DNA from 2 places in the Dactylosporangium sp. NPDC006015 genome. Region 2 is predicted to be linked to the other one. Evidence: riboswitches for the same ligand, from Rfam matches in the RefSeq annotation. Region 2 holds a riboswitch; the other holds the start of a gene.
What was found. A riboswitch is a leader RNA that binds a small molecule or an ion and turns the genes downstream of it on or off. The one in region 2 is predicted to bind thiamine pyrophosphate.
Positions count from the first base shown of each region.

Region 1 (15,643 bases), on a different contig from region 2:
CCCGTCCCGCGCCGCGACCTTGTTCGCGGCGGGCGCCCACGCCGTCGCCGTCGTCGGCGCGATGAGCGCCGCCCCCGACCCGGCCGCCGCGGCGGCCGCCGCCTTCGCCGCCGTCCTCGCCGCCGCCCCTCCGTCAACGGCCTCCCTCCCGACACCACCTTCCCCGCCCGATCCCATGACCGCTTCGACCGCCACTCCTTCGCCGGACAAAAGCGAAATGTCGGATAAATCCGGGCGCTTGCGTCTGGATTTATCCGGGGGAGGCGGCGGGTCTCGCCCGTTCGAAGGTGACGGCCTCCGTCCGTCTGGGGAGGGCGGTCTGCCGCGCTCGCTGGGCGCCGGCCACGCCGGTGGGCATGCGGCGTCGGGGCAGGGTCCGGCTGGAGGGGTGGCGTGAAGGTCGGGATCGTCGGGGGAGGGATCGTCGGGCTCAGCGTCGCGTGGGAGCTGGCGCGGCGTGGGGAGCAGGTCACCGTGTACGACCGGGACCCGCGGCGGGGGGCGGGCCGGGTCGCGGCGGGGATGCTGGCGCCGGCGGCCGAGGCGAACTTCGGGGAGGAGGCGCTGCAGGGGCTGATGCTCGAGTCGATGCGGCGGTGGCCCGGGTTCGCGGCCGAGCTGAGCGCGGCGACCGGGATGCCGCTGGGGTACCGGACGGAGGGGACGCTGCTCGTCGCGCTCACCGAGGACGACCTCACCGAGGTGCGGCGGCTCGTCGACTACTACCTGCGGGCGGGGCTGCCGGTCGAGCCGCTGCGGGGGCGGGAGCTCCGGGAGCTGGAGCCGATGCTCAGCCCGCGGGTGCGCGGCGGGGCGAAGGCGGCCGGGGACCACCAGGTGGACCCGCGGCTGCTGCTCGCGGCGCTGCGGTCGGAGCGGCTGCCGGTCACGTGGGTGGAGCGGGACGTCGAGGATCTGTCCAGCCTGCGGGACGATGTGATCATCATCGCGAATGGGATCGGGATCGGGCGGCTGACCGGGCTGCCGGTGCGGCCGGTGAAGGGACAGTTGCTCCGGTTGCGGGGGGCCGAGCCGCTGCTCACGCACGTCGTGCGGGGCGTCGCGCTGGGGCGGCACGTGTACCTGGTGCCGCGCGCCGACGGGGAGCTGGTCGTCGGGGCGACGGAGGAGGAGCGCGGTGCCGACACGACGGTGACCGCCGGTGGGGTGCTCGACCTGCTGCGACCGGCCGCGGACCTGCTGCCGGGGGTCGCCGAGCTGGCGCTCGCGGAGACCCTCGCCGGCCTGCGGCCCGGGACCCCGGACAACGCCCCGATCCTCGGCCGGCTCGAAGGGCACCCGCACGGGAACGTGTACGTCGCGGGCGGTCACTACCGGCACGGGGTGCTCCTCGCGCCGGTCACCGCGCACGCCGTCGCCGACCTGGTCACCAAGGGATCGACGGATGTGGACATCAGCGCATACGGGGTGGGCCGCTTTACCTGAGGACCGCGCCGGGGTTATGGTCAGCTCGTACCCCACGGGAGTCCGGTATGACCGGGCTGAGAGGGGGGCTGTCAGCCCCCGACCGTCGAACCTGATCCGGATCATGCCGGCGCAGGGAGTCAGGAGTGAGCCGTATGCAGCTCGTGGTCAACGCGGTCGCCGCCGATGTGGACGACACCGCGACCGTCGCCGACGTCGTCCGTGGCCTCGCCGGGGTCGCCGACCCGCGGGGCGTCGCCGTCGCGTTGAACGGGTCCGTCGTGCCGAGGGCCGACTGGGCCGGGACCAGGCCGGTCGACGGCGACACCATCGACGTCCTCACGGCGGTCCAAGGTGGCTGACCTCGGCAACGGCGCCATCGGCGGCCTCAGTAGTGCCGCCGGCAACGGCGACGGCGCGAAGCTCAGCATCGCCGGGGAGGACCTGCCGTCGCGGCTCATCCTCGGCACCGGCGGGGCGACCAGCCACGCCGCGCTCGAGGCCGCGATCCGGGCCAGCGGCACCGGGCTTGTCACGGTCGCGCTGCGCAGGCTCGACCCGGGCGCGCCGTCGCTGCTCGACGTCGTCGAACGGTGCGGCGTGCGGGTGCTGCCCAACACCGCCGGCTGCTACACGGCGACCGAGGCGGTGAAGCTCGCCCACCTGGCCAGGGAGGCGTTCGACACGGCGTGGGTCAAGCTGGAGGTCATCGGCGACGAGGAGACGCTGCTGCCCGACGCGGTCGAGCTGGTCACCGCCGCGGAGCGGCTCGTCGAGGACGGGTTCACGGTCCTGCCGTACACCACCGACGACCCGGTCCTCGCCCAGCGCCTCGCCGACGCCGGATGCGCCGCGGTCATGCCGCTCGGCGCGCCCATCGGCTCCGGCCTCGGCATCCGCAACCCGCACAACATCGCGCTGATCCGGCAGAAGGTGGCCGTGCCGGTCATCCTCGACGCCGGGATCGGCACCGCCTCCGACGCGGCGCTGGCGATGGAGCTCGGCTGCGACGGGGTGCTGCTCGCGACCGCGGTCACCCGCGCCGAACACCCCGCGCGCATGGCGGAGGCGATGCGGCTCGCCGTCGAGGCGGGCCGGCTCGCACACACCGCCGGGAGGATCCCGCGCCGCCTGTACGCGACCGCCTCGAGCCCGATGGGGGGACTGCCATGGTGACGAGGCTGGTGCTGTTCACCGACCGCCGGCAGGCGCACCGGCCGCTCGACGAGGTGGTCAACCGGGCGATCGACGGCGGCGCGCGGCTGGTCGTCCTCGGCGAGCAGGACCTGCCCGCGGGGGCCCGCGCCGACCTCGCCGACCGGCTCCGCAGCATGCTCGACGGCGTCAAGGGCCGGCTCGTGCTGGCGGAGGACACGGCCGCGTACCGCAAGTGCCACGACCAGGCGGAGCTCTTCGCCGCGGCCGAGGCGAAGGTGGGGTTCGCGACCCTGTCGCCGATCTTCCCGACCCGGTCCAAGCCCGGCTACGGCCCCCCGCTGGGCCTGGCCGCGCTCGCCAGGATGGCGCTGGTCGTCCCGCTGCCGGTGTACGCCCTGGGCGGCGTCGACTCGCCGGCGCGGGTCCGGGACTGCCTCGACGAGGGAGCCGCGGGCGTCGCCGTCATGGGTGCCGTCATGCGCGCCGACGACCCCGCGAGGTTCGTCAAGGAGCTGATGACGGCGTGACCGGGCCGGAGCGCAGCGGAGGGCCGGGCACCATGGGCGCAGTCTCGAGGTCAGGCCGACGCCGGAGCGCAGCGGAGGTGGCGGCGTGACCGGGCCGGAGCGCAGCGGAGGTGGCGGCGTGAACCCGAGTGTCGCCCTGACGATCGCGGGATCCGACTCCGGTGGGGGTGCGGGGATCCAGGCGGACCTGAAGACGTTCGCCGCGCACCGGGTCTTCGGCACCAGTGTGATCACCGCACTCACTGCTCAGAACACCGTCGGCGTGCGGGGGATCTCCGCCGTCGACCCCGGGTTCGTCGGGGCGCAGCTCGACGCGGTCCTCGCCGACCTGCCCGTCGCCGCCGTCAAGACCGGCATGCTCGCCACACCCGAGACCGTCGCCCTCGTCGCGTCGTACGCGCCGCGGCTGCCCGGCCTCGTCGTCGACCCGGTGCTCGTCGCGTCGTCCGGGGACCGGCTCTTCACCCGGGACGCCGAGCGCGCGTACCTCGACCTGCTCTTCCCGCACGCCGCCGTCGTCACGCCCAACCTGCGGGAGGCGTCGGTGCTGCTCGGCCGGGACGTCACCGACGTCGACGACGCGATCAAGGCCGCCCAGGACCTCGCCGCGACCGGACCGAAGTGTGTCGTGGTGAAGGGCGGCCACCTGCGCGGCAGCCGCGACGCCGTCGACGTCGTCTGCGTCGGCGACACCGTCGAGCTGCTGTCGCTGCCGTGGGTCGACACCGCGAACAACCACGGCACCGGGTGCACGTTCGCGGCGGCGACCGCGGCCCGGCTCGCGCTCGGGGAGCCTCTCGCCGAGGCGCTCGCCGGGGCGAAGCAGTACGTGCAGTCGGCCTTGAGCGCCTCGTCCGGCTGGCGGCTCGGCGCCGGGCACGGTCCGCTCGCGTGGGGTCCCTTCTCCGGCCCGCTTCCGTAACCCACCAGGTCCGGCCCGCGGATCTTCTGGTCCGGCCCGCTCGCTCAGTACATCTGCCGAAAACGCGAACAGGTGCGCCTCATGGCGTGCCCGCTTCGCCATGCCCACAGCCCACGAAAGGATGCGCCATGAAGCGCAAGGTCCACGTCCAGGGGTCCCGCGACGACATCCGTGTGCCGTTCGCCGAGGTCGAGCTGAGCGGCGGCAACCCACCGGTGCGCCTCTACGACACCAGCGGCCCGCTGAACGACCCGCCCACGGGCCTCCCGCCGCTGCGCGCGCCGTGGATCGCCGCGCGCAGCGGCGATCATGGCGGAGAGCGGACGCAGCTGTACTACGCGCGGCAGGGGATCATCACGCCGGAGATGGAGTTCGTGGCGATCCGCGAGGATGTCGACCCGTCGCTGGTGCGCGACGAGATCGCGGCCGGGCGGGCGATCCTGCCCAACAACGTCAACCACCCCGAGAGCGAGCCGATGGTCATCGGCAGCCGCTTCCTGGTGAAGGTCAACGCCAACATCGGCACGTCCGCGGTCTCCTCCGGCGTCGAGGAGGAGGTCGCGAAGCTCACCTGGGCGACGAAGTGGGGCGCGGACACGGTCATGGACCTGTCCACCGGCAAGCACATCCACGCCACCCGCGAGGCGATCGTGCGCAACTCGCCGGTGCCGATCGGGACCGTGCCGATCTACCAGGCCCTGGAGAAGGTCGGCGGCGACCCGCTCAAGCTGACCTGGGAGGCGTACCGCGACACGGTCATCGAGCAGGCGGAGCAGGGCGTCGACTACATGACCGTCCATGCCGGGGTGCTGCTGCGGTACGTGCCGATGACCGTCGGCCGGGTCACGGGCATCGTCTCCCGGGGCGGTTCGATCATGGCCGCCTGGTGCCTGGCGCGTCACGAGGAGAACTTCCTGTACACGCACTTCGCCGAGCTGTGCGAGATCTTCGCCCGGTACGACGTCGCCTTCTCCCTCGGTGACGGGCTCCGCCCCGGCTCGATCGCCGACGCGAACGACGAGGCGCAGCTCGCGGAGCTGCGCACCCTGGGCGAGCTGACGAAGGTGGCGTGGGAGCACGACGTGCAGGTCATGATCGAGGGCCCCGGCCACGTGCCCATGCACAAGATCAAGGAGAACGTGGACCTGCAGATGGAGTGGTGCCACGAGGCGCCGTTCTACACGCTCGGACCGCTCACCACCGACGTCGCGCCCGCCTACGACCACATCACCAGCGCCATCGGTGCCGCCATGATCGCCATGTACGGCACGGCGATGCTCTGCTACGTCACGCCGAAGGAGCACCTCGGGCTGCCGAACCGCGACGACGTCAAGGCCGGCGTCATCGCGTACAAGATCGCGGCGCACGCCGCCGACCTCGCCAAGGGCCACCCCGGGGCGCAGGCGTGGGACGACGCGCTGTCCAAGGCGCGGTTCGAGTTCCGCTGGGAGGACCAGTTCAACCTGGCGATGGACCCCGACACCGCGCGCTCGTACCACGACGAGACGCTCCCGGCGTCGGCGGCGAAGACGGCGCACTTCTGCTCGATGTGCGGCCCGAAGTTCTGCTCCATGAAGATCAGCCAGTCGTTGTCGCTGGAGATGCAGGCGAAGTCCGAGGAGTTCGTCGCGTCGGGCGGGCAGGTATACCTGCCGGTTGTGTCGTAGGTGGGTATTAAGGTCGGGGGGTGGAGTCCTCAGTGGCGTCGCCACGCACCGCGGTGGTCTGGCAGGTCCTGCGACGCGAGATCGCCGCGGCCGACCACCCCCTGACCGCCCTCGACGTCGGCGGCGGCACCGGTGGGTTCGCCGTGCCGCTGGCCCGCGCCGGGCACGCCGTCACCGTCGTCGACCCCAGCCCCGACGCCCTCGCCGCGCTCACCAGGCGGGCCGACGAGGCCGGCGTCGCCGACCGGATCACCGCCGTGCAGGGCGACGGCGACGGCCTCGCCGACCTCGTCCCGCCCGGCAGCGTCGACCTCGTGCTGTGCCACAGCATGCTCGAGGTGGTCGACGACCCGCACAAGGTCGTCACCGCGCTCGCCGCGACCCTGCGCCCCGGCGGCGCCGCCAGCGTCGTCGTCGCCAACCGGGCCGCCGCCGTCCTCGCCAGGGCGATCGGCGGGCACCTCGCCGCCGCGTCGCTGCTCGTCGCCAGCCCCGACGGGCGCGGCGACACCCGCGACCGGCTCAGCCGGCGCTATGACGTCGGCACCGCCACGGCCCTGCTGACCGGCGGCGGGTTCGAGGTCGAGCAGATCCACGGCGTCCGGATCATCGCCGACCTGGTGCCCGGCAGCGTTGCGGAGAGCGAGCCGGAGGCGCTGCAGGCGTTCGAGCTGGCCCTCGCCGGCACCCCGCCCTACCGGGACATCGCCACCCAGCTGCACCTGCTCTGCAGGAGACACTGATGGGCCCGCTCGACCCCGTCGCACCCCGCTACGGGCAGGCGAGCCTCGCCGAGGTCATGCCCAGCGTGCTGAGCGTCCTCGGGATGCCGTATGAGCGGGACGCCCTCGGCCTCGGCGCCGCCCTCGCCGGCGTCGACCGGGTCGCCGTGCTGCTCCTCGACGGGCTCGGCTGGCACCAGCTCGGCGTCGCCGCGCCCCACGCGCCGACGATCACCGACTTCCTCGGCGGCCGGCTCGGCACCGCCCGCTCGATCACCGCCGGCTTCCCGTCGACGACCCCGGTCAGCCTCGTCACCCTCGGCACCGGTGCCCCGCCCGGCGCCCACGGCATCGTCGGCATCGTGCTCAACCAGCCCGGCACCGACAAGCTCGTCAACCACCTGCACTGGGAGGACCAGCCCGACCCCGCGCAGTGGCAGCCGCTGCCGACCGCGTTCACCCGGGCCGGCAACGCGGGGCTCGCCCCCACCGTCGTCAGCAACCCGAAGTTCGAGCGGACCGGCCTGTCCGTGTCCGCCTACCGCGGCGCCCGGTTCGGCGCCGGGATCGCCTATGACGAGGTCGCGGCCTCGATGCTGTTCGCGTTGCGGTCCTCCCGCCTCGTGTACGGGTATCTGCCCGACGTCGACCGCGCCGGGCACGACTTCGGCATCGGGACCGGCGAGTGGCGGACGGCCGTCGCTGACGCCGACCGGCTCCTCACCCGCCTCGTCGACGGGCTGCCGCCCAACTCGGCGCTGGTCGTGACCGCCGACCACGGGCAGGTCGACATCCCCGCCGACCGGCGCCTCGATCTCGACCAGGACACCCGGCTGCGGGCCGGCGTCGCGGTCGTCGCGGGTGAGCCCCGGGTGCGGTATCTGCACGCCGTCCCCGGCGCGCACGACGACGTCATCGCCACCTGGCGGGGGGTCCTCGGGGACCGGGCCACCGTGCTCAGCCGCGACGAGGCGGTCGCGGGAGGCTGGTTCGGGCCGATCCCGCAGCAGCACCTCGCCCGCGTCGGCGACGTGGTCGTCATCTGCCACGAGCGGTGGGCGATCATGGCCACGGAGCACGAGCCGCTGCGGTATACGAAGATGGTGGCGTTCCACGGGTCGAGCACGGCGGCGGAGATGCAGATCCCGCTGCTGGTGGTGCGCAGCTAGGCCTTCAGCTTCTGGAGTGTGCTCCGCAGCTCCGGCCCCGCGTCGACCGCGTGCTCCAGGACGATCTGGAGCAGCTCGTGCCTCGACGCGGCGACCACCACGCCGGGCGCTCCCGCGACGGGGTCGTCGCACAGGACCGCCACCCGTGCCCGGCGGATCCCGAGCTGGCCGGCCTGGTTGAGGAACGTCTCGCCGCAGGCCGGCAGCGGCACCCTGCGCGCCCTGGTCCAGCCCGCGACCAGGAGCACGGCGAGGGCGCACCGGTCCGTGCCGGGGCGCCAGCCGTCGCCGCCGCTGGTCATCAACCCCCGTGCGATGCAGCGGACGAGGTCCGGATGCTGGAGCCTGAGGCCTTCCACGGCCGCGACGACGGGCGCCAGCGGCGACGTCAGCGCGAGGAGGGCCATCCCAGGAAGGTAAGGCAATCCTAACTTCCCGTCAAACGCCGCCGATTGCCTGCCGGGATCTGGCTTGCCGTTCTTGCCGGGTCTGGCTTGCCGCTTTTTGTCGGGGGGTCTGGCTAGAGTGCGGACATGGGGCGGAGCCAGGTGGTGCCGAGGGACGGTTCGGGTGCGGGGGAGTTCGGTCCCGACGCCGACGACACCGGCTGCACGGTGCTGCACGTCGACATGGACGCGTTCTACGCGTCGGTCGAGATCCGCCGCCGCCCGGAGCTGCGCGGCAAGGCCGTCATCGTCGGCGGCGCGGGGCCGCGCGGCGTCGTGTCCGCCGCCAGCTATGAGGCCCGCCGGTTCGGGGTGCGCAGCGCCATGCCCGGCAGCAGGGCGCAGCGGCTCTGCCCGCATGCCGTCTTCCTGCCGCCCGACTTCGCCGCCTACACGGAGGCGTCCCGCGCGGTCATGGCGATCTTCCGCGACGTGACGCCGCTGGTCGAGCCGCTGTCGCTCGACGAGGCGTTCCTCGACGTCGCCGGCGCCCGCAAGCTGCTCGGCCGCCCCGCCGAGATCGCCGCCCTGATCCGCCGCCGGGTCGCCACCGAGCAGCGGCTGACCTGCTCCGTGGGGGTGGCCTCGACGAAGTTCATGGCGAAGCTCGGCTCGACCCGCGCCAAGCCCGACGGCATGGCCGTCGTCCCGACCGCCCTGGCCCTGCGGTATCTGCACCCGCTGCCCGTCAGCGCCCTGTGGGGCGTCGGCGACCGGACCGCCGAGACTCTCCAGCGGCTCGGCCTGAAGACCGTCGGCGACCTCGCCGCCGCCCCGCTCGGCATGCTCCGCGCCGCCGTGGGCGACGCCGCCGCCCACCATCTGCACGAGCTGTCGTGGGCGCGTGACCCCCGACGGGTGATTCCCGACCACGTGGAGAAGTCGATCGGCGCCGAGACCACGTTCGACGTCGACGTCAGCGACCTGTCAATCATCCGACGCACGATGCTCGCCCTGTCCAACAAGGTCGCCCAGCGCCTCCGCCACGCCGACCAGGCCGGCCGCACCATCGCGGTCAAGATCAGGCTCGCCGACTTCCAGACGCTCAGTCGGTCACGGACCGTAGACATCCCGACCGACGTCGCCCGGGAGATCTTCGAGATCTCGTGGGCCCTGTTCACCTCCGCCCGCCCTGGCGAGCGCATCCGCCTCATCGGCGTCCGCGTCGAGAGCCTCTCCTCCGCTGACGGAGCGCCACGCCAGATGACGCTCGGTGAGCGCGACCACGGCTGGCGCGACGCCGAACGCGCCGCCGACGCGGTCGCCGCCCGCTTCGGCGCGGGCCTCGTCAAGCCCGCCAGCCTCCTGCGCGGCGACGGCCTCCGCGGCGACGGCAACGGCGCCGCACCCGCCCCCGACCCACCTTCCGGACCGCCGACACGCCACAATGGGGGCAGATAGAGCACGACTCGACGGAAAATCGGCACGGCCGGACCATCGTCCCGCTTTCCGACCCGGTGAGCCCCTCGTAAACTTGCCAGTACGCAGCCCGACGGGCTGTGCCGGACTGTCGGTCCATCAGGGTCGACCTTCGCGACCGGGGAGGAGTGCCGTGCCGCTCTCGGAACACGAGCAGCGGCTGTTCGAGCAGATCGAGCGGTCGCTAGCCGAGGACCCCAAGTTTGCCTCGGCGGTGCGAGCCACCGACCCGCGGTTCCATGCCAAGCGTCGGATGATCGCCGCCGCGGTGCTCCTACTCGCCGGCATGGCGCTACTGGTCTATGGCGTCGCCATCTCAATCCCACCCCTCGGCGTCGGCGGCTTCGTCGTCATGCTGGGCGCCCTCGTCTTCGGCGTCCAGGCGTACCGCCGCGGACAGAGCACCGACCTGCACGCCGTCGGCGGCACGGCCACACGCCGTACCCGGCAGCAGCGCAGGGGCGGCCTGGTCGACCGCCTGGAAGAGCGCTGGCGCCGCCGCCCTGAAGGCGACGCCTGACCCCACCGGGCCAGGCAAGGGCGCGTCGACACGGGTTCCTCGTCGACGCGCCCACCCGTCTGCCCAGCGCGCAGGACACTTCCATCGACCGCCCCACACCCTGCCCAGCCCGCCCCGCACCTCGGGGCGGGCTGTCTCGCTCCTGCGCCGCGCCTTGCCTGCGCCGCGTCGTGTCTGGTGTGGGTTGAGCCCTGGCCTGCGTCGTGCCCTGGCCTGCGTCGCACCTGAGCTGTGGGCTCACCCTTCAGATCACCCCTCGCCCACAGCTCACCCCCGGCAACCCGCCCAGAGCTATCCGCCCGGACGTCTTGTCCACGGGACCAGCACGGCGCGGGTCATCCTGTGCCGCAGTCTGGCCAGGCGCGTTGTCCCGGGCCGCAGGCTCTTCTGGCGGCGGCCTGTGATTCGGTCGCGGGTCGGTTTTCGGTGAGCCTGATGGTGGGTGGGCGTTGGGTGCGTCGGTGACGTTCGGGTGGGGGCAGTTGGCCGGCACGCTGGGCCGGGGCAGGTGGCACGGTGGGGCGCGGACAGTGGCTTCGCGTCGGCGGCCGGATTGAGGGTGATCAGCCGTTGAGCGCTGGACCGGGGTGCGGCACTCGCGGCGCTGGTCGTCGCGTGGTGGGTCGATCAGAGGATGGTGCCGGGAGTCGGCGGGGCTGGTCGTGTCCCCTGATCGCCGTGTCGAGGGGCGTTGCGGCGGTGAGGGTGGCGTTGGTGGGTTGATCGAAGGATGGTTCTGGCTGTCGGCGTGGCCAGATCCGGCCTTGGATCATCGCGTCGGTGAGTGTCCTGCCGGTGTGGTTGCGGGGGGACCAGGTCATGGCGGTCGCTGTCCGTGCCGGAGCAGGGCGTTGATCAGCGGTGATGGCGGCGGGGGCAATGGTGCCGGTGCGCGGGCGTGGTCGCAGTGGGCGCTGTCGCGGGGCTGTGGCTGTCCCCGTCGCCGTGGCCTGGGCTATCGCCTGGGCTGTCCCTGTCGCCTAGGCCGTCGCTGCCCCGTGCCCGTCTCCGTTGCCTGGGTCGTGGCTGTCCGTCTGGCCGGGGCTGTCGCCGGGCCGGGGGCTGTCCCGTCCCCGTCGCTTTGGCTGGCCCCCCTGTCGTCGGGGGCTGTTGCCTGGCCGGGGCTGTCCCTGTCCCCGTCGCTGTGGCTGTGCTCAGGCGGGGCTGTTCCGGTCACGTTGCTGTCGCGGTGGGGTGGGTGGGGGTGAAGAGTGGCGCCCCGGACGGGTGGAGGGGTCCGGGGCGCCTGGTGGGCAAGGGTGGGTCAGCGGTCGGCGCGGCGGGCTACGAAGCGGCGGACGCTGATGGCGCGCATGAGTTTGTCCCAGGCTCGGCCTACGGCCACGGTGGCGTTGCTGGAGCGTTGGGTGGTGGTGGCGCGCCAGCGGCGCAGGACCGACGGGGGCAGGAGGACTGCCAGGATGCGGGTCTTGCGGGTGGCGCGGGCGGCGAACGCGGTCCTGACGTCGTCGACGGCTGAGCGGAGCTGGCCGCCGGTCAGGGGGGTTCGGGCGTAGCGGGCGTGCTCCTCCACGGTGCTCAGCAGGCGGACGCCCTGCTCGGCCTTGTCGCGGAGGCGTTCCTTCGTGACGAGGCGGGTGACCGTGGCGCGGGGGGTTTCGGCGTCGTCGACGGAGACGTTGTAGTCGACCATCGTGTCGACCAGCTCGTCCCAGGCGTGGTGGGCCTGGGAGCGGGCCTCGCCGTCGTCGGCGAGCAGGACCATGACGCCCGGTGGGGCGCCTTCGGGGGGTGGGCCGCCCGACACGTCCTTGGCCGCGGCCGCGGCCGTCAGGCGGGTGCGGCGGGTGCGGTTGCGGACGAGGGCCGGGGACAGGAGCAGCGCCACGACGAGCAGGCTGCCCAGGAGCCAGGCGCCGCCGACGGCGAGCACCGAGATCAGCGTGGCGTCCTGCGTCTCGGGGCCGACGCCGCCGACGTTGCCGGGGTTGTTGCCGCTGTCGCCGGCGGGGGCGGCCTCGGCGCTGCTGCTCGGGGCGCCGCCGGGGCGGTTGCGGAGGTTCTCGTCGGCCGGGTCGATCTGCTCGCTGGCGGCGTTGGGCAGGTACGACGTGGAGACCGACCCGCCGATCGCCTGCGGGGGCGTGGCGTCGAAGGGCAGCCAGCCGTAGCCCGGGAAGTACACCTCGGTCCACGCGTGCAGGTTGAAGTTGGTGAGCGTCATCGTCTGGCCCTGGCGGGTGCCGCCGCGGGCGAAGCCGAAGGCGACCCGGGACGGGATCTTCGCCTCGCGCAGGAGCCAGCCGAAGGCGGCCGCGTACTGGGCGCAGTAGCCGCGCTTGTTCTTGAGGAAGTCGGCGATGGCCGAGCCGCTGGTGTCCGAGCCGGTGCTCGTGTCGTAGACGAAGCCGTTGGCCTGCGAGAAGTACTCGTAGATCGCCTTGACCTTGTCGTACTCCGTGGTCTTGCCCTTGGTGAGCTCGGCGACCTTGTCCTTGACGGTGTTGTTGGCCGGGACGGTCAGGGTGCCGTGCACCGCCGGGTCGTTCTCCTTGATCGGCGCGGCCTTGCGCAGGTCGTCCGGGCTGATCTCGGGGCGGGTGTACTCGACCGTGTACTTCTTCTTCGCCGTCGTCTGCTTGCTGGAGTACACGACGGCGGTGTTCGGGTCGAAGGACCAGTTGTTGTCGATCTTCTCCAGCTTCGTCGGCCAGGTGTAGATCGGCAGGAAGTAGATCGCCAGCTCGTTGGTGACCTCGATGCTGGCCTTGTGGGTGGTGGTCTTCACGGACCCGTTCCAGCCCGGGGCGGCCAGGCCGGCGCTGACGCTCTTGCCGCCGGTGATCGGCTTGGCGTTGAAGCCCTTGCTGGTGAGCTCCTCGAGCACGTTGAAGCGCAGGTAGTACGGGTTGGGGTCGTTGCTGACGTTGGTCACCTTGACCATGTCGAAGGACTTGTCCCGGTTGAGCTGCCCGGAGAGCAGGGCGAACATGCTGACCTGCTTGCCGTTCTTGCCGCCGGGGCCGATCCCGCCGCCACCCGCGCCGGCGCCGATCGAGTCGATCACGCCGGCGGGCATCGCGAACGGCACGAGCGGCAGCAGCACGGCCGCGATCACACCGACCGCGCCGAGGCGCTGGCCGGCGGCGGCGAGCGGCGAGGGCTCCCACAGGTCGACGTCGCGGCCGTCGCCGGTGAAGCGGCGGCCGAAGCGGCGGACCCGGTCGACGTTGTCGGTGACCAGCAGCCACAGGAACCCGACGGCGCCGAGCGCGAACGGCAGCCAGCTGGTGCTCTCGGCGGTGACGGTGACCGGCACCGAGTAGATCGCGAGCATCGGCAGGCCGGCGAGGGCCGGGCGGCGCAGCACGACGGCGAACAGGTCGACGACGAGGGCGACGACCGCGACGCCGAGCGTGGCCAGGAACAGGAAGCCGGGCCGGTCACCGACCGGCGTCGCGAACTCGCTCATCTCGGTCGACGCGGTGCTCAGCAGCTGGCCGAAGTGCTTGAGCGTGTCGGGGGAGGGGATGATCCCGATGTACTCCCTGGAGCTCGGGTAGAGCCAGGTCAGCCCGAACAGCGCGGCGACCGCCATCGCGGCGCTCGGCGCCCACGTCGGCGCCCGCAGGCTGCGGACCAGCAGCGCCACGCCGCACATGGCGGCCACGACGAGGAACGCCCGGACCGCCCAGGTGATCTCCTCGAAGACGTTGAACAGCGGCAGCGCCGACAGGTAGGCGGACCCCGCAGCGATCAGGGTCAGGTGCTTGCGCTGGTTCACCGCACGCCTCCGGCGACGCTCTCGGCCGACGCGGCCCGCCAGGCGAAGCCCTGCGACCCCCGCCCGGCTTGTGGCCACAGTGCCGGCAGTTTCGCACCGTGCGGGACCTCGACGACCCGCCACCCGCTGCGCAGCAGCGCGAGGGAGGCGACACCGTGGGCCTTGTCGGCCTCCTCGCGGGCCGCCGTCGGCAGGTTGAGCCACGTCGAGGAGTCGATGAACAGGGCGACGCAGGTCGCGTTGTTGGACCGGAACCCGGCCAGGAGCTCGGCCTCCGCCGACGACAGGAGCCCGAAGATGCCGATGATCAGCCCGCCGTCGCTGCGCCGCCGGACCCGCTCGATGAGCGTGCCGATGTCGCCGCGCTGCGCCAGCCTGACATCGGCCAGCTGATCCAGCAGAGGACCGTCGCCGTCGATCTCGGTCGCGTCGACGTCGACCCCGGCGTCGGTGACCAGGCGCATCTTGTAGCCCGCGTGGCGCAGGTGCACCGCGACGCTGGCCGCGGCGGACACCGCCCACTCGAAGCTGGCGGTCGGTCCCTCGCCGCGGTGGGCGGTGGAGCGCGTGTCGAGCACGACCGTCGCCCGGCTCTCCCACGGCTGCTCCTCGCGGCGGACCATGAGCTCGCCGGTCCGGGCGGTGGAGCGCCAGTGGACCCGGCGCAGGTCGTCGCCGTAGCGGTACTCGCGGGTCGCGGCGTCGTCCTCGCCGTGCACGGCCACCGACCGGGCGCGGCTCTCCCCGGAGCCGGCGAACTCGCCGGCGAGACGCACCGACGGCAGCGGCACGACCTGCGGGATGACGGTGAGCCGGTCGACCGACGGGAACGCCCTGGTCAGCTCGCACAGCCCGAACGGGTCGGTGAGCCGCACGACCAGGGGGCCGACCTCATACCGGCCGCGGACGTCGGCGCGCACCGTGTAGGCCACGGAGCTCGCCTGGTGCGCGCCCAGCTTCTCCAGCACCAGCCGCGGCCGGCTGCCGAGCGCATACGGCAGCCGGTCCTCGAGCAGCATCGTGCCGGTGGGCAGGCGGGACAGGTTCTGCAGGCGGAGGATCACCCGCGCGCTGGCGCCGACCTGCACCCGGTGCGGGTCCAGGGTGCGGCTGCAGGACAGCCGGTACCGGGTGCGGCCCACATACGCGGCGGACAGCAGCGGCAGCGCCGCGAGCAGCACCGCCACCCGGAGCAGGTCGCGCTCGCCCAGGATCAGCGACGCGATGAGGGCCGCTGCGGCGGCGGCCAGGAAGCTACGGCCCCGGGTGGTGAGCCCCCGCAGCGCCTCCCGCATGCTCAGCGACCCCCGAACTGTTGCCCGCGCGGCTGGGTGCGGTCGGCCGGTCGGGTGTCATACGGGGAGCGCGGCTGCCGGTCCGAGGGCAGCGGCAGCCGGTGGACGAGCTCGGCGATGATCGCGTCGGTGGTGCGGCGGGACAGCTGCGCCTCGGCGGTCGGGATGACCCGGTGCGCGAGGACCGGCACGGCCAGGGCCTGCAGGTCGTCGGGGAGCACGAACTCGCGCCCTTCGAGGGCGGCGACGGCGCGGGCCGTGCGCAGCAGCTGCAGCGTCGCGCGGGGCGACGAGCCCAGGCGCAGCTCGCCGGACTCGCGGGTGGCGGTGACGATGTTGACCGCATACTGCTTCACCGCGTCGGCGACGTGCACGTCACGGACGGTGGCGATCATGCGGCGGACCTGGGTGGCGTCGGAGACGGGCAGGATGTCGTCGAGCGCGTCGTGGCGGCCGTGCACGTCGAGCATCGCGAGCTCGGCACCCATGTCGGGGTAGCCCATCGCGATCCGGGCGGTGAACCGGTCGCGCTGCGCCTCCGGCAGCGGGTAGGTGCCTTCCATCTCGATCGGGTTCTGCGTGGCGATGACCATGAACGGGACCTGCAGCGGGTAGGTCGCGCCGTCGA
Region 1 is NZ_JBEXUD010000020.1:168,693-184,335, reverse strand. Features, by position in the region: partial or broken gene thiE (thiamine phosphate synthase) at 1-100, shown strand, start outside; gene thiO (glycine oxidase ThiO) at 394-1,446, shown strand; TPP riboswitch at 1,472-1,582, shown strand; gene thiS (sulfur carrier protein ThiS) at 1,581-1,787, shown strand; gene ABZ321_RS31820 (thiazole synthase) at 1,855-2,601, shown strand; gene ABZ321_RS31815 (thiamine phosphate synthase) at 2,595-3,110, shown strand; gene thiD (bifunctional hydroxymethylpyrimidine kinase/phosphomethylpyrimidine kinase) at 3,229-4,032, shown strand; gene thiC (phosphomethylpyrimidine synthase ThiC) at 4,161-5,699, shown strand; gene ABZ321_RS31800 (methyltransferase domain-containing protein) at 5,720-6,442, shown strand; gene ABZ321_RS31795 (nucleotide pyrophosphatase/phosphodiesterase family protein) at 6,442-7,590, shown strand; gene ABZ321_RS31790 (hypothetical protein) at 7,587-7,997, opposite strand; gene ABZ321_RS31785 (DNA polymerase IV) at 8,124-9,437, shown strand; gene ABZ321_RS31780 (DUF3040 domain-containing protein) at 9,589-9,975, shown strand; gene ABZ321_RS31775 (DUF3488 and transglutaminase-like domain-containing protein) at 11,240-13,720, opposite strand; gene ABZ321_RS31770 (DUF58 domain-containing protein) at 13,717-15,015, opposite strand; gene ABZ321_RS31765 (MoxR family ATPase) at 15,018-15,643, opposite strand, start outside.
Region 1: another riboswitch for thiamine pyrophosphate. It lies ahead of thiS (sulfur carrier protein ThiS); the one in region 2 lies ahead of ABZ321_RS14615 (ECF transporter S component).

Region 2 (15,643 bases):
GTGGGGTCGATCGTCGCGAACATCACGAACCCGGGCAGGCCGATCGCGACGAGCCGCAGCGCGTAGCCGAGCGCCGGCTCGTGTACCTCGAAGCCGGCGACGGTGCCGACGACCGGTCCCGTACGGGCGCCGAGCAGCACCGTGAAGACGAGCACGACGGTCGCGGACAGCAGCAGCGGCCACCCTCGCCGCCACAGCTGCGCCGCGCTCAGGCCGGTGAGCGGCAGCAGCGCCAGCTCCACGCCGATCGCGACCGCGGTGACGAACGGGTCGACGGTCGACAGCACGGCGGCGGTGAGCAGGGCCGCCGCGAGCAGTTTCGCGGTCGCGTCGCGACGGCGCAGCCAGGCGGTCATGCGCGGTCCAGCCGCAGCCGGCGGTCGCCGAGCGCCCGCACGAGGTCACGGTCGTGGGTGACGATCACCAGGCCGCGGCCCTCGTCCCGCAGGTCCGCGAGGAGGTCGACCAGCTCCCGCCACGTCCGCGGGTCCTGGCCGAACGTCGGTTCGTCGAGGATCAGCAGGTCCGGGGCGGCGGCGAGGGCCGTGGCGACGCTGAGTCTGCGCTGTTCGCCGCCGCTCAGGGTGTACGGGTTGGCGAGGGCGAGCCTGTCGAGGCGCAGCCGGCTCAGCAGGTCGTCGACGACCTTCGGGTCGCGGCCGCCGAGGAGCAGCTCGTCGCGGACGGTCGAGGTGACGAACTGGTGCTCCGGGTTCTGGAAGACCGAGCCGATCCGGCCGGCGAGCTTCGAGGCCCGCCAGCGGTGCGGCGGCCGCCGCTCGCCGGGAGCGTGCACCCGGCCGGGCTTCGCCGGCTTCGTCAGCCCGCCGAGCAGCAGCGCCAGGGTCGACTTGCCGGCGCCGTTGGGGCCTTCGACGACGAGGGCCTCGCCGGCGCGGACGACCTCGTCGACGACGTTGCCGGTGTGCCGCAGCGCCAGCCGCTCCGCGGTCAGCAGGACCGGGCCGGGGCCGGAGCCGGGACGGTGCGGCACGACGACCGGCTCCTGCTCCTCGCCCAGCGTGACCACCCGGTCGACCAGGGTCAGCGCGTCCTCGAGGCGGTGTTCGACGAGGATCATGGTGGCGTCGACGTCGTGCAGAGCCTTCGCGAGCGCTGCCCGTACCAGCTGCGCACCCGCCGGATCGAGGTTGGCGGTCGGCTCGTCGAGCAGGAGCAGCCGCGGCTGCGACACGAGCACGCCGGCGATCGCGAGCCGCTGCTGCTCACCGCCGGACAGCTGAGCCGTGTCGCGGTCGCGGTCGTACGGGAAGCCGACGGCGGCGAGGGCGGCGTCGACCCGCGGCCAGATCTCGTCGCGGGCCACACCCCGGTTCTCCAGGCCGAACGCGACGTCGTCGCCGCAGCGGCTCATGACGAGCTGGGTCTGCGGGTCCTGGAAGACGATGCCGGTGCCCGCCCTGTGCTGCCGGGCCGGCGCTCCGTCGACGAGCACCTCGCCCTCCTGCTCGCCGGAGTCCTCGGCGAGCAGGCCGGCGAGCGCGGCGAGCAGGGTGCTCTTGCCGGCGCCGGAGGCACCCGCCAGGAGGACCCGCTCGCCGTGCTCGATCCGCAGGTCGAAGTGGCGGACCGCCCAGGCCTTGCGCCCGGCGTGCCGCCACCCGAATCCCTTGAACTCGACGGTGCTCACTGTTGCTGGGACGTGCTCAGACGGCGGCCCGCTCGCGGCCCGAGGGGAAGCGGTCCAGGACGCCGGTCGTGGCGAGCGAGCGCTGCAGCGCCCACGAGCCGGCGCCGGCGATGACCGCGCCGCTGGCCATGACGATCGCCGCGTACAGGGCCTTGTCGGTGTTGCTGAACGCGCCGTAGTAGATGTTGAGGTCCAGCAGGGCCGCGCCACCCCCGGCGAGGGCGCCGGCGACGAGCGCGTTGCCGAGCTTGAAGCTGCGGTAGCCGGTGAACGCGAAGCCGAACTCGCCGCCGACGCCCTGCACGAGGCCGGACAGCAGCACGCCGAGGCCCCAGGTCGAGCCGAACAGGGCCGAGACCAGCGCCGCGACGAACTCGGTGTAGAGCCCGGCGCCCGGCTTGCGGATGACCAGCGGGCCGAGCACGCCCGGGATCAGCCACACGCCGTAGATGAACGCGCGCCACGGCAGGGCGACGCTCTCCATGGCGTTCCACAGGTTGTTCCATGCGTAGAACACGGCGGCGAACGCCACCGCGATGACCGACGCGACGATGATGTCGACGGTCCGCCAACGGGTTTCCATTTCGGTGCCTCCTGGTCCGGGGGTGAGCCAGAAGGAGACGCGACGCCACGCCCGCGGGTGCGGACGTGGCGCGTGGCCTGAGGTGACCGAGCTTCCTGCGCTGGCATTACCCAGATCAGGTTCGAGGGTCTGCGGCTTGCTCGCCGCACTCTCAGCGCTGTGCGCTCCCCTGTCGGATGTGAAGTTGTTTCCCGACGGTAACAGTGAACGTTTCCCACTCGTAGGTTCCCGTCATGAAAATCACGGCGCTTGATCCTCTCCGGCGAGGCATGGCCTTCGCTACTGGCGGGTAATAGCCTGGTCGGTACTGGACTGACACCTGGGGGTGCCGCAATGACGCAGGTCGCTTCCTCGCCAACCGCTAGCAGTACGCACACGGAGAAACAGGCGCGCAAGGTCATCGAGGCCAGCCGCGAGCAGGAATGGCGCAAGCCGAGCTTCGGCAAGGAGCTGTTCCTCGGCCGCTTCCGCCTCGACCTGATCGACCCACCGCCGGCCGACAAGCAGACCACCGAAGGCCAGGAGTTCCTGGCGAAGCTCCACTCGTACATCAGCAGCGTCGACGGGCAGCAGATCGAACGCGACGCGCGCATCCCCGATGAGGTGCTCCGCGACCTGGGCTCGCTCGGCGCCTTCGGGATGAAGATCGACACCAAGTACGGCGGCCTGGGGCTGTCGAACCTCGACTACTGCCGCGCCCTCGCGCTGGTCGGGTCGGTCAACCCGTCGATCGGCGCGCTGCTGTCGGCGCACCAGTCGATCGGCGTGCCGCAGCCGCTGAAGCTGGTCGGCACCGATGAGCAGAAGTCCCGCTTCCTGCCCCGGCTCGCCGGCGGTGAGGTGTCCGCGTTCCTGCTGACCGAGCCCGAGGTCGGCTCCTACCCGGCGAACCTGCGCACCTCCGCCGTGCCGACCGGGGACGGCGACTACCTGCTCAACGGGGTCAAGCTGTGGGCCACCAACGGCACCCTCGCGACCCTGTTCGTGGTGATGGCGCTGGTACCCCGTTCCGAGGGGCACCGGGGCGGCATCACGGCGTTCGTGGTCGAGGGTGACGCGCCCGGGGTCACGATCGAGCGGCGCAACGCGTTCATGGGCCTGCGCGGCCTGGAGAACAGCGTGACGCGCTTCCACGACGTGCGGGTGTCCGCCGCCAACGTCATCGGTGGTGAGGGGCAGGGCCTGCGGATCGCGCTGAGCACCCTGAACACCGGCCGGCTGTCGCTGCCCGCCATGTGCGTCGGCGCCGGCAAGTGGTGCCTCAACGTCGCCCGTGAGTGGGCCGCCGAACGGGTCCAGATGGGCCGCCCGATCGGCTCGTACGAGGCGATCGCGAAGAAGATCGCGTTCATCGCCGGCTCCACGTACGGCATGGAGGCGATGCTGGAGCTGTCCTGCCGCCTCGCCGACGACGACCAGAACGACATCCGCATCGAGGCCGCGCTGGTCAAGCTGTACGCGAGCGAGCTGGCCTGGAAGGTCGCCGACGAGCTGGTCCAGATCCGCGGTGGCCGCGGCTACGAGACCGCCGACTCCCTGGCCGCCCGCGGCGAACGCCCCATCCCGGCCGAGCAGATCCTCCGCGACGTGCGGATCAACCGCATCTTCGAGGGCTCGACGGAGATCATGCACCTGGCGATCGCCCGCGAGGCCGTCGACGCCCACCTCTCCGTCGCCGGCGACATCATCGACCCCGACGCCGGCCTGGGCGCCAAGGCCAAGGCCGCGGGCCGGGCCGGCGGCTTCTACGCCAGGTGGCTGCCGACCCTGGTCGCCGGCAAGGGCCAGCTGCCGTCCGGCTACAGCGAGTTCGGCCTGCTCGCCCAGCACCTGCGCTACGTCGAGCGCGCTTCTCGCCGCCTGGCCCGCGAGACCTTCTACGGCATGGCCCGCTGGCAGGGCAAACTCGAACACAAGCAGGGCTTCCTGGGCCGCGTCGTGGACATCGGCGCCGAGCTGTTCGCGATGTCCGCGGCGTGCGTGAAGGCCCGCAGCGAGCGCGCGACCCGGCCCGAAGGGGTCGAGCTCGCCGACCTGTTCTGCCGCCAGGCCACCCTGCGCGCCGAGGCCCTCTTCCGCGAGCTGTGGGACAACGCCGACGCCATCGAGTCCGCCGCCGCGAAGCGGGTCATCGCGGGCCGCTACCTGTCCCTGGAGGAGGGGATCATCCCGCCCGCGGCCGCAGGCCCGTGGCTCGCGGACTGGGAGCCGGGCGCGTCGGCCGCGGAGGACGTCCGCCGCCGCTTCTGACCTCCACGCGTGGGGGGCGTCCTGCGTGTGCAGGCGTCCCCCGCGTGCGGGCGTCCCACGTGTGCGGGCGTCCCACGTGTGCGGGCGTCCCACGTGTGCGGGCTTCCCGCGCGTGCGGGCTTCCCGCGCGTGCGGCGGTCAGCCGGAGACCCGGCTGACCGCCCGTGTCTCGCGTGCGTGGGCGGGCCGCTTGCGATCAAGCCGCGCCGAGGCAGGCCGCCACCCACGCCCGTGCCTCGCGTGTGCGGCCGGGCTGCTTGCGATCAGGCCGCGTACGGGGCGGGCCGCCACGCCCGTGTCCCGCGCGCGGGCGGGCGGCTTGCGAGCGGGGCGTCGTCGCTCCACCTAGGCCCGGACTCGGGGCGACCCGAGGCTGGCATCGAGCCGGGCGGCGCGTCGGCGTTCCGCTTCACCAACACGCTACTCCACCGCGCCTAATTGATCTCCAGGCGGGTAACAGAGCGCTCACCGAGCGATGTCACCGCAGGTCGCAGGCCGAGGCTGCGGAGCTCCAGGGTGGCGAGGGCCTCGACCGCCTGCTTGTCGCCCCTGCGCCACAGGGCGGCGATCTCCGGGTCGATCCTCACCAGTTTGCCCAGCGGCTGGGTGGCCAGGGCGCGCAGGGCCAGCAGGTCGCGGCCGGCGGTGGCGTTGCGCAGCCGGGCCGCCGAGCCGGCCCGGCGGATCCAGCGGATCCGCAGCGGCAGCCACACCAGGACCAGCAGCGCGACCGGCACCGCGATCACCAGGACCGACAGGATCCAGGCCAGGTCGTTGACGATCTGCTGCTGCTGGTGGCCGGCGTCGGCGAGGGAGCGGGCGGCGTTCGCGGCGCTCGTGAAGGGGGCGGCGACCGAGTCGGGTACGCCGGGCACACCGTTGATCTTGTCGCCGGCGTTCTTGAGGTTGTCGGCCAGCCCGGTCCCGGCGCTCTCGAGCTTCTGCCCGGGCACCGCCAGCTTCTGGATGAGGTCGAACAGCGTCATCCCCAGCCTGACCCAGACATAGACCCACGCGACCACGAACACGTCGGTGAGGAACTGCCGCAGGGCGGTGGGGGCACGGTCGGCATAGAGCTTCACCGTTCCAGCCTGACGGACAGGCGCTGTGACCGCACTGTGTGGCGGTCAGGAGCCGGTCGACTCCCGGGCGTGGGAGACGGCGTCGGCGACGATGTGGGCGATGTGGTCGTCGGTCAGCGCGTACGCGATCTCGCGGCCCCGGCGGGAGCCCCGCACCACGCCCGCGCCGCGCAGGACGCGCAGGTGCTGCGAGACGAGCGGCTGCGGCGCGCCGAGGGTGTCGACGAGCTCGTGGACGCAGCGGGGGCCGCCGGCGAGCTCGGTCACGATGCGGATGCGCAGCGGGGCGGCGAGGGCACGCAACAGCTCGCCGGCCGCCTCGTAACCCTCAATGCTCGACATGTGCGCAACGGTAACCGTTGTCAGTAACCACGGTCGAGCACCACCTCAGGTGTGGAGCGCTCCTCGGTGGCGTTTCCGGCTGTTGTACGACGGCGCGCCGCCCTCCAGGCCGCGGCCCCGACCGTCACGACGAAGAAGCCGGCGATGGCGAGCAGGACGACGGTGGCGCCGGGGCCGGTGTCGGCCTCGGTGGAGATCCAGATGCCGCCGCCGGAGACGGTCAGCCCGAGCAGCACCGCGACGAGCATCGTCGCCTTGAAGCCGCGGGTGATCTGCTGGGCGGTCGCCACCGGCACGACCATGAGGGCGCTGACCAGCAGGAGTCCGACGGCCCGCATGGCCACGGTGACGGTGACGGCGGTCGTGACGGCGAGGATGAGGTTGAGAGCGCGGACCGGCAGGCCGGACACCCGCGCGTACTCCTCGTCGTGGCAGACGGCGAAGAGCCACGGGCGGAGCAGGACGGCGACGGCGAGCACCGCGCAGCCCAGGACGAGCATCACCGACAGGTCCTGCCTGCTCGTCGTCAGCGGTGAGCCGAAGAGGTACGTGACAAGGCTGCGACTGCCCTGCTCGTCGGACAGGTTGACCAGGACGACGCCGCCGGAGATGCCGCCGTAGAACAGCATGGCGAGGGCGACGTCGCCGGAGGTCTTGCCGCGCTCGCGGACGAGCTCGATGACGACGGCGCCGAGGGCCGCCGCGACGACCGCCATCAGCACCGGCGACTGGTGCAGCAGCAGGCCGAACCCGACGCCGGTGAGCGCCACGTGGCCGAGGCCGTCGCCGATCAGCGACAGCCGCCGCTGGACGAGGTAGATGCCGATGGCGGGCGCCGACGCACCCGTGATCAGCGCGCCGACGAGGGCGCGGATCATGAAGTCGTACGTGAACAGGCTCATGCGCTGCCCAGGAGGCCGGGCGCCTCGACGGCGGCGTGGGGGTGGACGTGGTCGTGGCCGGGTTCGGCGTGATGGCCGGCGGGCTCCGGGGGTGCCCCGTCGTGGATGATCTCGCCGTGGTGCACGACGACCGCGCGGGTGATCAGCGGCCGCAGCGGGCCGAGCTCGTGCGCCACGAAGACGACGGTGCCGCCCTGGTCGGCGAAGCGGTGCAGGCAGGCCGCGAACGCCTCCTGGCTGCCGGCGTCCACGCCGGCCGTCGGCTCGTCGAGGACCAGCAGCTCGGGGGCGCCGGCGAGGGCGCGGGCGATGAGCACCCGCTGCTGCTGCCCGCCGGACAGCACCGACACGGGCTCGCGGGCGCGGTCGGCGAGCCCGACCGCGGTGAGCGCCTCCTCGACCGCGCGCCGGTCGGCGCGGGACGGGAAGCGCAGGAACCCCCGCCGCGCGAGCCGTCCCTCCGCGACGACCTCACCGACCGTGGCCGGGACGCCGCTGCCGGCGCCGACGCGCTGCGGGACGTAGCCGAGACGGTGCCAGGACCGGAACCGTTTGAGCGGGGTGCCGAAGAGGCGGATCTCGCCCTTCGCGAGGGGTACCAGACCCAGTGCCGACTTCACGAGGGTGGACTTGCCGGAGCCGTTGGCGCCGAGGATCGCCACGACCTCGCCGGCGGCGACGCTCAGCGTCACCCCGTCGAGCACTGGTCGGCCGTCGTAGGCGACGACGGCCCGGTCCACCTCAAGTACCACGCTGCCGAGCGTGCCTGATAATGGGAATCGTTGTCAACTTCAGGTGAGCTTCACGACGGCCACGGCCACCACGAGCCCGAGGACCGCCAGCCGCATCACCCGTGCGCGGGACGGGTGCAGGTGCCACGTCTGGGCGAGCAGCCACCCGGCGCCGGCGGCCAGGGCGAGCAGCACCGCGGCACCGAGCGCGCCCGGCAGGACCAGCCCCAGGAACGTGAGCGCGCCGACGCCGAGGAACGCCGCGGTCGGGCCGATCCGGCCCAGCCGGGACAGAACACGCTGGGTCATCTCGGGCAGCTCCTCAGGGTCCGAATGCGCGTCCGTATGCTCGCGTCATGCTGGTGGTGACAAGGTTCGTGCTGGACGGCGACGACGAAGGCTTCGTCGAGCGGGCCCACGCCGCGCTCGGTGCGCTCGCGGCCTGCCCAGGGTATCTCCGCGGACGCCTGGCCCGCGCGTTCGACGACCCGGCGCACTGGAGCATCGTCACGGAGTGGCAGTCGGTCGGCGCGTACCGGCGGGCATTGTCCAACTTCGACGTGAAGATGCACGCGACGCCGCTGCTCGCGCAGTCGCTCGACGAGCCGTCGGCGTTCGAGGAGCTCGCCGAGGTCGCCCCCGGCGGCGCGCTCACGGTCACCGCGAGCGACCGCGCGTAGGTGATGGGGTAGTTGGCTACTGTTGGGGGCATGATGCCCTCGCCGACCGAGGTGCCGGCGCCGCCACCCGGCCCCGGTGTGGTGACGCCGTTCGCGGCGCCGCCCCGTGACCGGGACCTGCGCGGCCTGTGGATCGGCCTCGGCGTGGGCGGGCTCGTGCTCGTCCTGTGCTGCGTCGGCGGCGTCCTCGGCGGCGGGTTCCTGCTCTCCGGCCTGGAGGGCGTCGCCCGCTCCCAGCTGACCAGCGTCGTCGACGACTACCTGGGCGCCGTCCAGGCGACCGAGTACGAGACCGCCCGCGGGCACCTGTGCCCCGAGCTGCAGCGCAGCCACAGCGTCGCCTGGTACGAGGAGCACTACAAGGGCTCCGAGGTCATCGCCTACGTCGTGCACGAGGACCGGGTCGACGTGAACCTCGTGCAGGTCCCGGCGACCGTCAAGCGTCGCGGGCTGCCCGAGACCCTGATGACCTTCACCATGGAGCAGCAGACGACCCGGTGGGTGATCTGCGGAGGGGTCGACTGATCCCGCCCCGTGGCCCTGCGGTTAATCTGGTGCGGCTCGCCCGGGCGTAACCGTACCGTCGACGTGGACGTTGACGGTTTACCCGTCTTGACCAACTTTCTGCATGCCTTGCCGACAGCCAGTCGCCGTGAGGCCGAGGAGGAACCATGGCCGCCGATCGCATCGATTCCGTCGTCAGCCTCGCGAAGCGCCGCGGCTTTGTCTTCCCGTCCAGCGAGATCTACGGGGGCACCCGGTCCGCCTGGGACTACGGCCCACTCGGTGTCGAGCTCAAGGACAACGTCCGCCGGCAGTGGTGGCGCACCATGGTCCAGCAGCGCGACGACATCGTCGGCCTGGACTCCGCCGTCATCCTGTCCCGCGACGTGTGGGCCGCCTCCGGCCACGTCGACGCGTTCGTCGACCCGCTGACCGAGTGTGCGTCGTGCCACAAGCGCTTCCGCGCCGACCACCTCGAAGAGGCGTTCGTCGAGAAGCACGGCGAGGGCAAGCCGTTCGTCCTCAGCGAGATCAACTGCCCGAACTGCGGCAACAAGGGCACCTTCAGCGAGCCGCGCATGTTCAACGGCCTGATGAAGACCTACCTGGGCGCCGTCGAGAACGACGAGGGCCTGCACTACCTGCGCCCCGAGACCGCCCAGGGCATCTTCATCAACTACAAGAACATCGAGGGCGCCGCGCGCAAGAAGCCGCCGTTCGGCATCGCGCAGGTCGGCAAGAGCTTCCGCAACGAGATCACCCCCGGCAACTTCATCTTCCGCACGCGCGAGTTCGAGCAGATGGAGATGGAGTACTTCGTCGAGCCGGGCAAGGACGAGGAGGCGCACGAGTACTGGCTCCAGGAGCGCTGGAACTGGTACATCGACCTCGGCCTCTCCGCCGACAACCTGCGCTTCTACGAGCACCCGAAGGAGAAGCTGTCGCACTACTCGAAGCGCACCGTCGACATCGAGTACCGCTTCCGCTTCGGTGGCCAGGAGTTCTCCGAGCTCGAAGGCATCGCCAACCGCACCGACTTCGACCTGACCACGCACTCCAAGCACTCCGGCGTCGACCTGTCCTACTTCGACCAGGAGAAGAAGGAGCGCTGGGTCCCCTACGTCATCGAGCCCGCCGCCGGCCTCACCCGGGCCGTCCTCGCGTTCCTGCTCGAGGCGTACGACGAGGACGAGGCGCCCAACACCAGCGGCAGCGTCGACAAGCGCACGGTCATGCGCTTCGACCGGCGGCTCGCCCCGGTCAAGGCGGCCGTGCTGCCGCTGTCGCGCAACGCGGACCTGTCGCCGAAGGCGCGCGACCTCGCCGCCCAGCTGCGGAAGCGCTGGACCGTGGACTTCGACGACGCGCAGGGCATCGGTCGCCGGTACCGGCGGCAGGACGAGATCGGCACACCGTTCTGCCTGACCGTGGACTTCGAGACGCTCAACGACAACGCCGTCACCGTCCGCGACCGCGACACGATGACGCAGGAGCGGGTGTCGCTCGACCAGGTCGAGACCTACCTGATCGAGCGCCTGCCCGGCTGCTAGCGCTTATTGGAAGTCGGTTCCGCCCGGTCGGCCGTTACGGTCGGCGACGAGCCCGGCGAGGGTCGCGAGCGCGATCTCCGGCGGCGTCCTCGAGCCGATGTTCAGGCCGATCGGGCGGTGCACCCTGGCGATCTCATCGTCGGGGACACCGAGACCACGCAGGGCTTCGACGTGTGGTCCGGGGTGCCTCGGGTTGCCCATCACACCGATCCAGCGGGCCGGCGAGGCGAGGGCGTCGCGCAGTACGGCACCCAGCTCCGGCCGGTCGTGATCGGTGACCACGATGTCGGTGTCGGCGTCGACGACCACGCCCTCGAGGTCGGGGTCGGCCAGGGCGACCCGGAAGCCGAGCGTCGTCGCGAAGTCCAGCAGGTGCGCGGCGACCGGGGTGTCGAACACCGCCACCAGTGCCCGTGTTGTGTTCATGCGGTTCGCCGAACTGTCATACCTGGACGGTAGCCTCCAGGCGTGACCGTGACTTCTCCGCCGCCCCCCACCGCCGCCACCAGGCCGCGGCGGAGGGTCGGCTCGGTCGAGGTGCTCGCCGCGCTGCTCGTGCTGGTCGTCCTGCTCCGCGACCCGCTCACCGAGTCGCTGTCGGCGCCGGCGCTGCAGACCTGGCTGACCGTGTTCGTGTCCGTGATGACCCAGGCGATCCCGTTCCTCGTCTTCGGAGTCGTGCTGTCGGGCGTCATCGCCGTCTTCGTGCCGCCGTCGTTCTTCGCGAAGGCGCTGCCGAAGCACCCCGCCCTGGCCGTGCCGACCGCGAGCGTCGCCGGCGTCGTCCTGCCCGGCTGCGAGTGCGCGTCCGTGCCGGTCGCCGGCGCCCTGGTCCGCCGCGGCGTTACCCCGGCGGCCGCGTTCGCGTTCCTGCTCGCCTCGCCCGCGGTCAACCCGATCGTGCTCGTCTCGACCGCCGTCGCGTTCCCGGGCCAGCCGCGGGTCGTCGTCGCCCGCGCCCTCGCCAGCCTCGTCGTGGCGTGCCTGATGGGCTGGCTGTGGCAGGCGTTCGGCAAGGGCAGCTGGCTGCGCATGCCCTCCCGGGCGCACCTCGACGGGATGCGGAAGTGGCCGGCGTTCTGGGCCAGCGTCCGCCACGACGTCCTGCACGCCGGGGGTTTCCTGGTCATCGGCGCCGCCGCGGCCGCCGTCATCGCCGTCGCCGTGCCCAAGTCGTGGCTCGCCGGCCTCGCCGCCGACCCGTTCGTCGCGATCCTGGTGCTCGGCCTGCTCGCCGTCCTGCTGTCGATCTGCTCGGAGGCCGACGCCTTCGTCGCCGCCTCGCTGACCCAGTTCTCGCTGACGGCCCGCCTCGCCTTCATGGTCGTCGGCCCGATGATCGACCTGAAGCTGTTCGCCATGCAGGCCGGCATCTTCGGCCGCGGCTTCGCCATCCGCTTCGCCCCGGCCACGTTCGTCCTCGCGATCGCCGTGTCCGCCCTGGTCGGGACAGTCCTGCTATGACCGCGCCCGCCCGCTCCACCGCACCACCTTCGTCGCCACCCGCCGCGCCACCCGCGCTGCTGCCTGTGGACGAAGGTCGCGGCGCTCGTGTCTGTCTTGGTCGCGGCGGTGCTGCTGTGACCACCCTGTCGAGGTCCGCCCCGGCGTCCGCTGGGTCGCTCGCGGTGGCGTCTGGCGTGACGCTCGTATCCGGGGTTGAGGTCGCTGGGTCTGCTCTGGTCGGGGCGGTCCCGCTGACCCACGCTGCCGCGATTCGCCGTGGCGCCCGCGTCGGCGCTCGCTGTGCGGCTCGCGGTGGTGCCTGGCGTGATGCGTGCGTCTGGGGTGGCGGTCGCCGTGTCCGCTCCGGTCGGGGTGGTGCTGCCGACGACTCTGCCGCGCTCCGCTGTGATGCCTGCGGTGGTGTTCGCTGTGATGCTCGCGGTGGGGGTTGTGGTCGTCGGGTCCGGGTTGGTCGGGGCGGTGCTGTTGGGACCACGCCCTTCAAGGCCGCTGTGGTGGGTGCGGTGGGGCTTGCGGGTGGGGTGGCGTGATGGGCGCGGCGGGAGGATCGGCGGTGGGCGGGTCGTGGGGCGGTCCGTGGGAGCGGTCATGAATGCGGAGAGAATGTCGGCGACGGGCGGGACGGTGCTGGTGTGAACAGGCAGGCGCAGGCGGTCATTCTGCTGCTCGTCGGTGGTGCGGTGCTGCGGGCCAGCCTCACCGACCAGTACCTGAACTATGTGAAGCCGGGGTTGCAGCCGTACCTGATCCTGTCGGGGGCGATCCTGGTGCTCGCCGGGGTCTTCTCGCTCTGGTACGAGATGCGCCCCGCCAGGCTCGCCGTCGCGGAGAGCGCTGCCGGCGCGTCGGGGGGTTCCGCCGGTGTTCCGGAGGGCGCGGCCGGCGTCTCGGCGCACGACGGACACGGGCACGAGCACGGGCAGGATGACGACGGGCACGGGCATGGCAGCGGTGGGCCGAAGGTCGCGTGGCTGCTGCTGCTTCCGGTGTTCGGGCTGTTGCTGGTCGCGCCGCCCGCGCTCGGCTCGTATGCGGCCGGCCGGTCGGGGGCGGCGCTGGTCGCGAAGTCCGACTTCGCGCCGCTGCCGGCCGGTGACCCGGTCAAGCTGACCATGCTCGACTATGCGTCCAGGGCCGTGTTCGACCGGGGTACGTCGCTGGGTGACCGGCGGGTCGAGCTGACCGGCTTCGCGATGCGTGGCCCCGGCGGCACCTGGCTCCTGGCCCGGATGATGGTCAGCTGCTGCGCCGCCGACGCCCGTCCCGTCAAGGTCGCCCTGGCGGGCCAGTTGCCCGACGGGCTGCGCGAGGAGCAGTGGCTGCGGCTCACCGGCACGTACACCGACCGCCAGCTGAAGGACACAGTCAACGGCGAGACCATCCCGTTCATCGAGGTGTCGGGTTCGACCGTGATCCAGGCGCCCGCCGAGCAGTACGAGTCCTGACCGAGCCGACGTTCAGAGAAGAGGCATCCGGAGATGGAAGCGAAACGGCCGGCGTTGCTGGTGCTCGTGCGGCATGCCGAATCGGCGCGTAACCAGGCGAAGAAGGGCAGCGTCTACTTCGCCGACGACGCGGCGCGGCAGGTGGTGCGGGGCGTGCCGGATCACCTGATCGAGCTGACGGCCGACGGGCGCAAGCAGGCGGAGCAGACGGGGCACGCGATCCGGGAGCGGTTCGGGGTGTTCGACTACGTGTACACCAGCGGGTACGCGCGGACGGTGCAGACCGCTGAGGGCCTGCTCGCGGCGTATCCGGCGGCGGAGCTGGAGCGGATGCGGGTCCGGACCAACATCTTCGTGCGGGAGCGGGATCCGGGCTTCGCCTACGACATGACGACGGCGGAGGCGGAAGCGGCGTTCCCGTGGCTGAACGAGTACTGGCAGACGTTCGGCGGGTTCATGGCGCGGCCACCTGGCGGGGAGAGCCTCGCGGACGTGACGGGGCGGGTGCACACGTTCCTGGACACGCTGTTCCGCGACCGGGCGGGGCAGAAGGTCATGGTGGTCACGCACGGCGGGACGCTGCGGTGCTTCCGGTTCCTGCTGGAGCGGTGGGGCTACCAGGAGGCGCAGCGCTGGCCGGAGGGTCAGACGCCGGGGAACTGCGGCGTCACGACCTACCGGGTGGCGGAGTCCGGCGACCGGCTGGAGCTGGAGGACTACAACCGGGTCTACTGGACGGTCGGCTCCGCCACCGACGGGATGTGAGGCCCCCCAGTGCCGATCACGCCGGTGTACCGTGTGCGCGTCGATGGGGGAAAGATGCGAATCAGCTTCACGGTCGAGCCGGAGCCGGGTCGGGCGCGTCGAGCCATCAGGGCCACCATGGGCGGCAAACTGCTGCGCCTGTACGTCCTGGGGGCGGTCCTCGCCGCTGTCGGGATCGTCATGTTCGCCAATGACGTCGCGTCGGGTGCCGCGCCGGCCGCGATCGGCGCCGGGGTGTTCTGCTTCCCGTGGCTCGTCTCGCGCGCCGCGGCGCAGGCGAAGACCGGCCTGCTCGGCGAGACGGTGACGTACGACCTGACCGACGTCGACGTGCAGGCGCACACCAAGAGCCTCAACGTCGGGTACACCTGGGAGTCGGTCCAGGCGGTCAAGGAGACACCCGAGTTCTGGATCCTGACCGTCGCAAAGATCAACCCGTTGGTCCTGCCATGGACGGAGCTGCCTCCGGCCGCCGCCGCCGAGGCTAGGGAGTTCCTGGTGGCCCGCGGCCTCCTCGCCGCCCGTCACACCCCCACCTCGTAACACGGCCGTCCGCCCGTCGGCACTGACCGACCGGCGGGGCAACGTCAGGGGAGGCGGTCGGCCAGGGCGAGGAAGTGGTCGGCGGCGTCGTCGTAGGTGGTGAGGCGCCAGCCGGACAGGGTGGCCGTCGCGGCCAAGGAGGCTTCGGCGAGGGGGTCGTCGGGGCGCAGGACGCGGCCGTGGCGGGCGGCGAGGGCGGCGCGGCCCGTTGGGTGGAAGAGCACGAGGCGGCCGCCGGGCCTGGTGACCCGGGCGAGTTCGCGCAGGCCGTCGACGGGGTCCGGCAGGTGCATGACGAGACCCGCGGCGAACACGGCGTCGATGCTTCCGTCGGCGAAGGGCAGCCTGCCGGCGTCGGCGAGGACCAGTCCGGTGTTGCCCTTCTCCTGGGCCTTGGCGAGCATCTGCGGCGTGTGGTCGAGGCCGATGACCGTGCCGGACGGGCCGACCGCGGTGCGCAGGGCGGGCAGGGCGCGGCCGGTGCCGCAGCCGGCGTCGACGACGACCCCGCCCGGTGGCAGGCCGGCGGCCTCGACGGCCGCGGCGTACGCGGGCAGGTCGTCGCCGAACTTCGCGTCCCACGTGCCGGCGCGTACGCCGAAGAACGCGCGGGACTCCACGAGGTGCCAGCGGCGCCGGTCGAGCAGCCGCGGGTCGACGTGCCGGATCACGGGCCACGCGGGGTCGTGCAGGTCGACGACGACGTCCGCCGTGTCGCCCCGCGCCCCGTCGGCGGCGTGCTCGCGCCGCGAGGTGCGCAACCAGACCACCACGTCCCACCCGTCCGGCGCCCCCGCCCGAGCCTCAGCCCCATCGGCCACGAACACCTCGCCGGCGGCGCCCGCCGAGCCGGTGGCAGCCGCTGAGCCGGCGGCGCCCATTGAACCGGTGGCAACCGCAGATCGAGCGGTGGCCAGTGGACCAGTGGCGGTCGATGAGCGGGTGGTGGGGCGGCCGGCGGCGCGGAGGGCGGCGGCGAGGCGGTCGGCCACCGGGCCGGTCGTGGCGTCCGTGCCGTCGACGACCACTGTCGCGCGGCCGGCGGGGACGGACTCCACGAGGAGGGTCATGACCTCGTCCCAGCGGTCCTGTGTCATCGGTCCATCATGCAGAGGGGCGGGCGGGGCCTGACATCATGGGGCGGTGCG
Region 2 is NZ_JBEXUD010000007.1:110,353-125,995, forward strand. Features, by position in the region: gene ABZ321_RS14605 (energy-coupling factor transporter transmembrane component T) at 1-356, opposite strand, end outside; gene ABZ321_RS14610 (ATP-binding cassette domain-containing protein) at 353-1,651, opposite strand; gene ABZ321_RS14615 (ECF transporter S component) at 1,668-2,234, opposite strand; TPP riboswitch at 2,309-2,415, opposite strand; gene ABZ321_RS14620 (acyl-CoA dehydrogenase family protein) at 2,568-4,484, shown strand; gene ABZ321_RS14625 (hypothetical protein) at 4,919-5,566, opposite strand; gene ABZ321_RS14630 (metalloregulator ArsR/SmtB family transcription factor) at 5,612-5,908, opposite strand; gene ABZ321_RS14635 (metal ABC transporter permease) at 5,929-6,810, opposite strand; gene ABZ321_RS14640 (metal ABC transporter ATP-binding protein) at 6,807-7,562, opposite strand; gene ABZ321_RS14645 (DUF6703 family protein) at 7,602-7,850, opposite strand; gene ABZ321_RS14650 (antibiotic biosynthesis monooxygenase) at 7,898-8,221, shown strand; gene ABZ321_RS14655 (hypothetical protein) at 8,252-8,746, shown strand; gene ABZ321_RS14660 (glycine--tRNA ligase) at 8,893-10,275, shown strand; gene ABZ321_RS14665 (XdhC family protein) at 10,279-10,701, opposite strand; gene ABZ321_RS14670 (permease) at 10,744-11,739, shown strand; gene ABZ321_RS14675 (TIGR03943 family protein) at 12,375-13,187, shown strand; gene ABZ321_RS14680 (histidine phosphatase family protein) at 13,221-13,952, shown strand; gene ABZ321_RS14685 (hypothetical protein) at 14,007-14,495, shown strand; gene ABZ321_RS14690 (methyltransferase domain-containing protein) at 14,540-15,592, opposite strand; gene cobF (precorrin-6A synthase (deacetylating)) at 15,639-15,643, shown strand, end outside.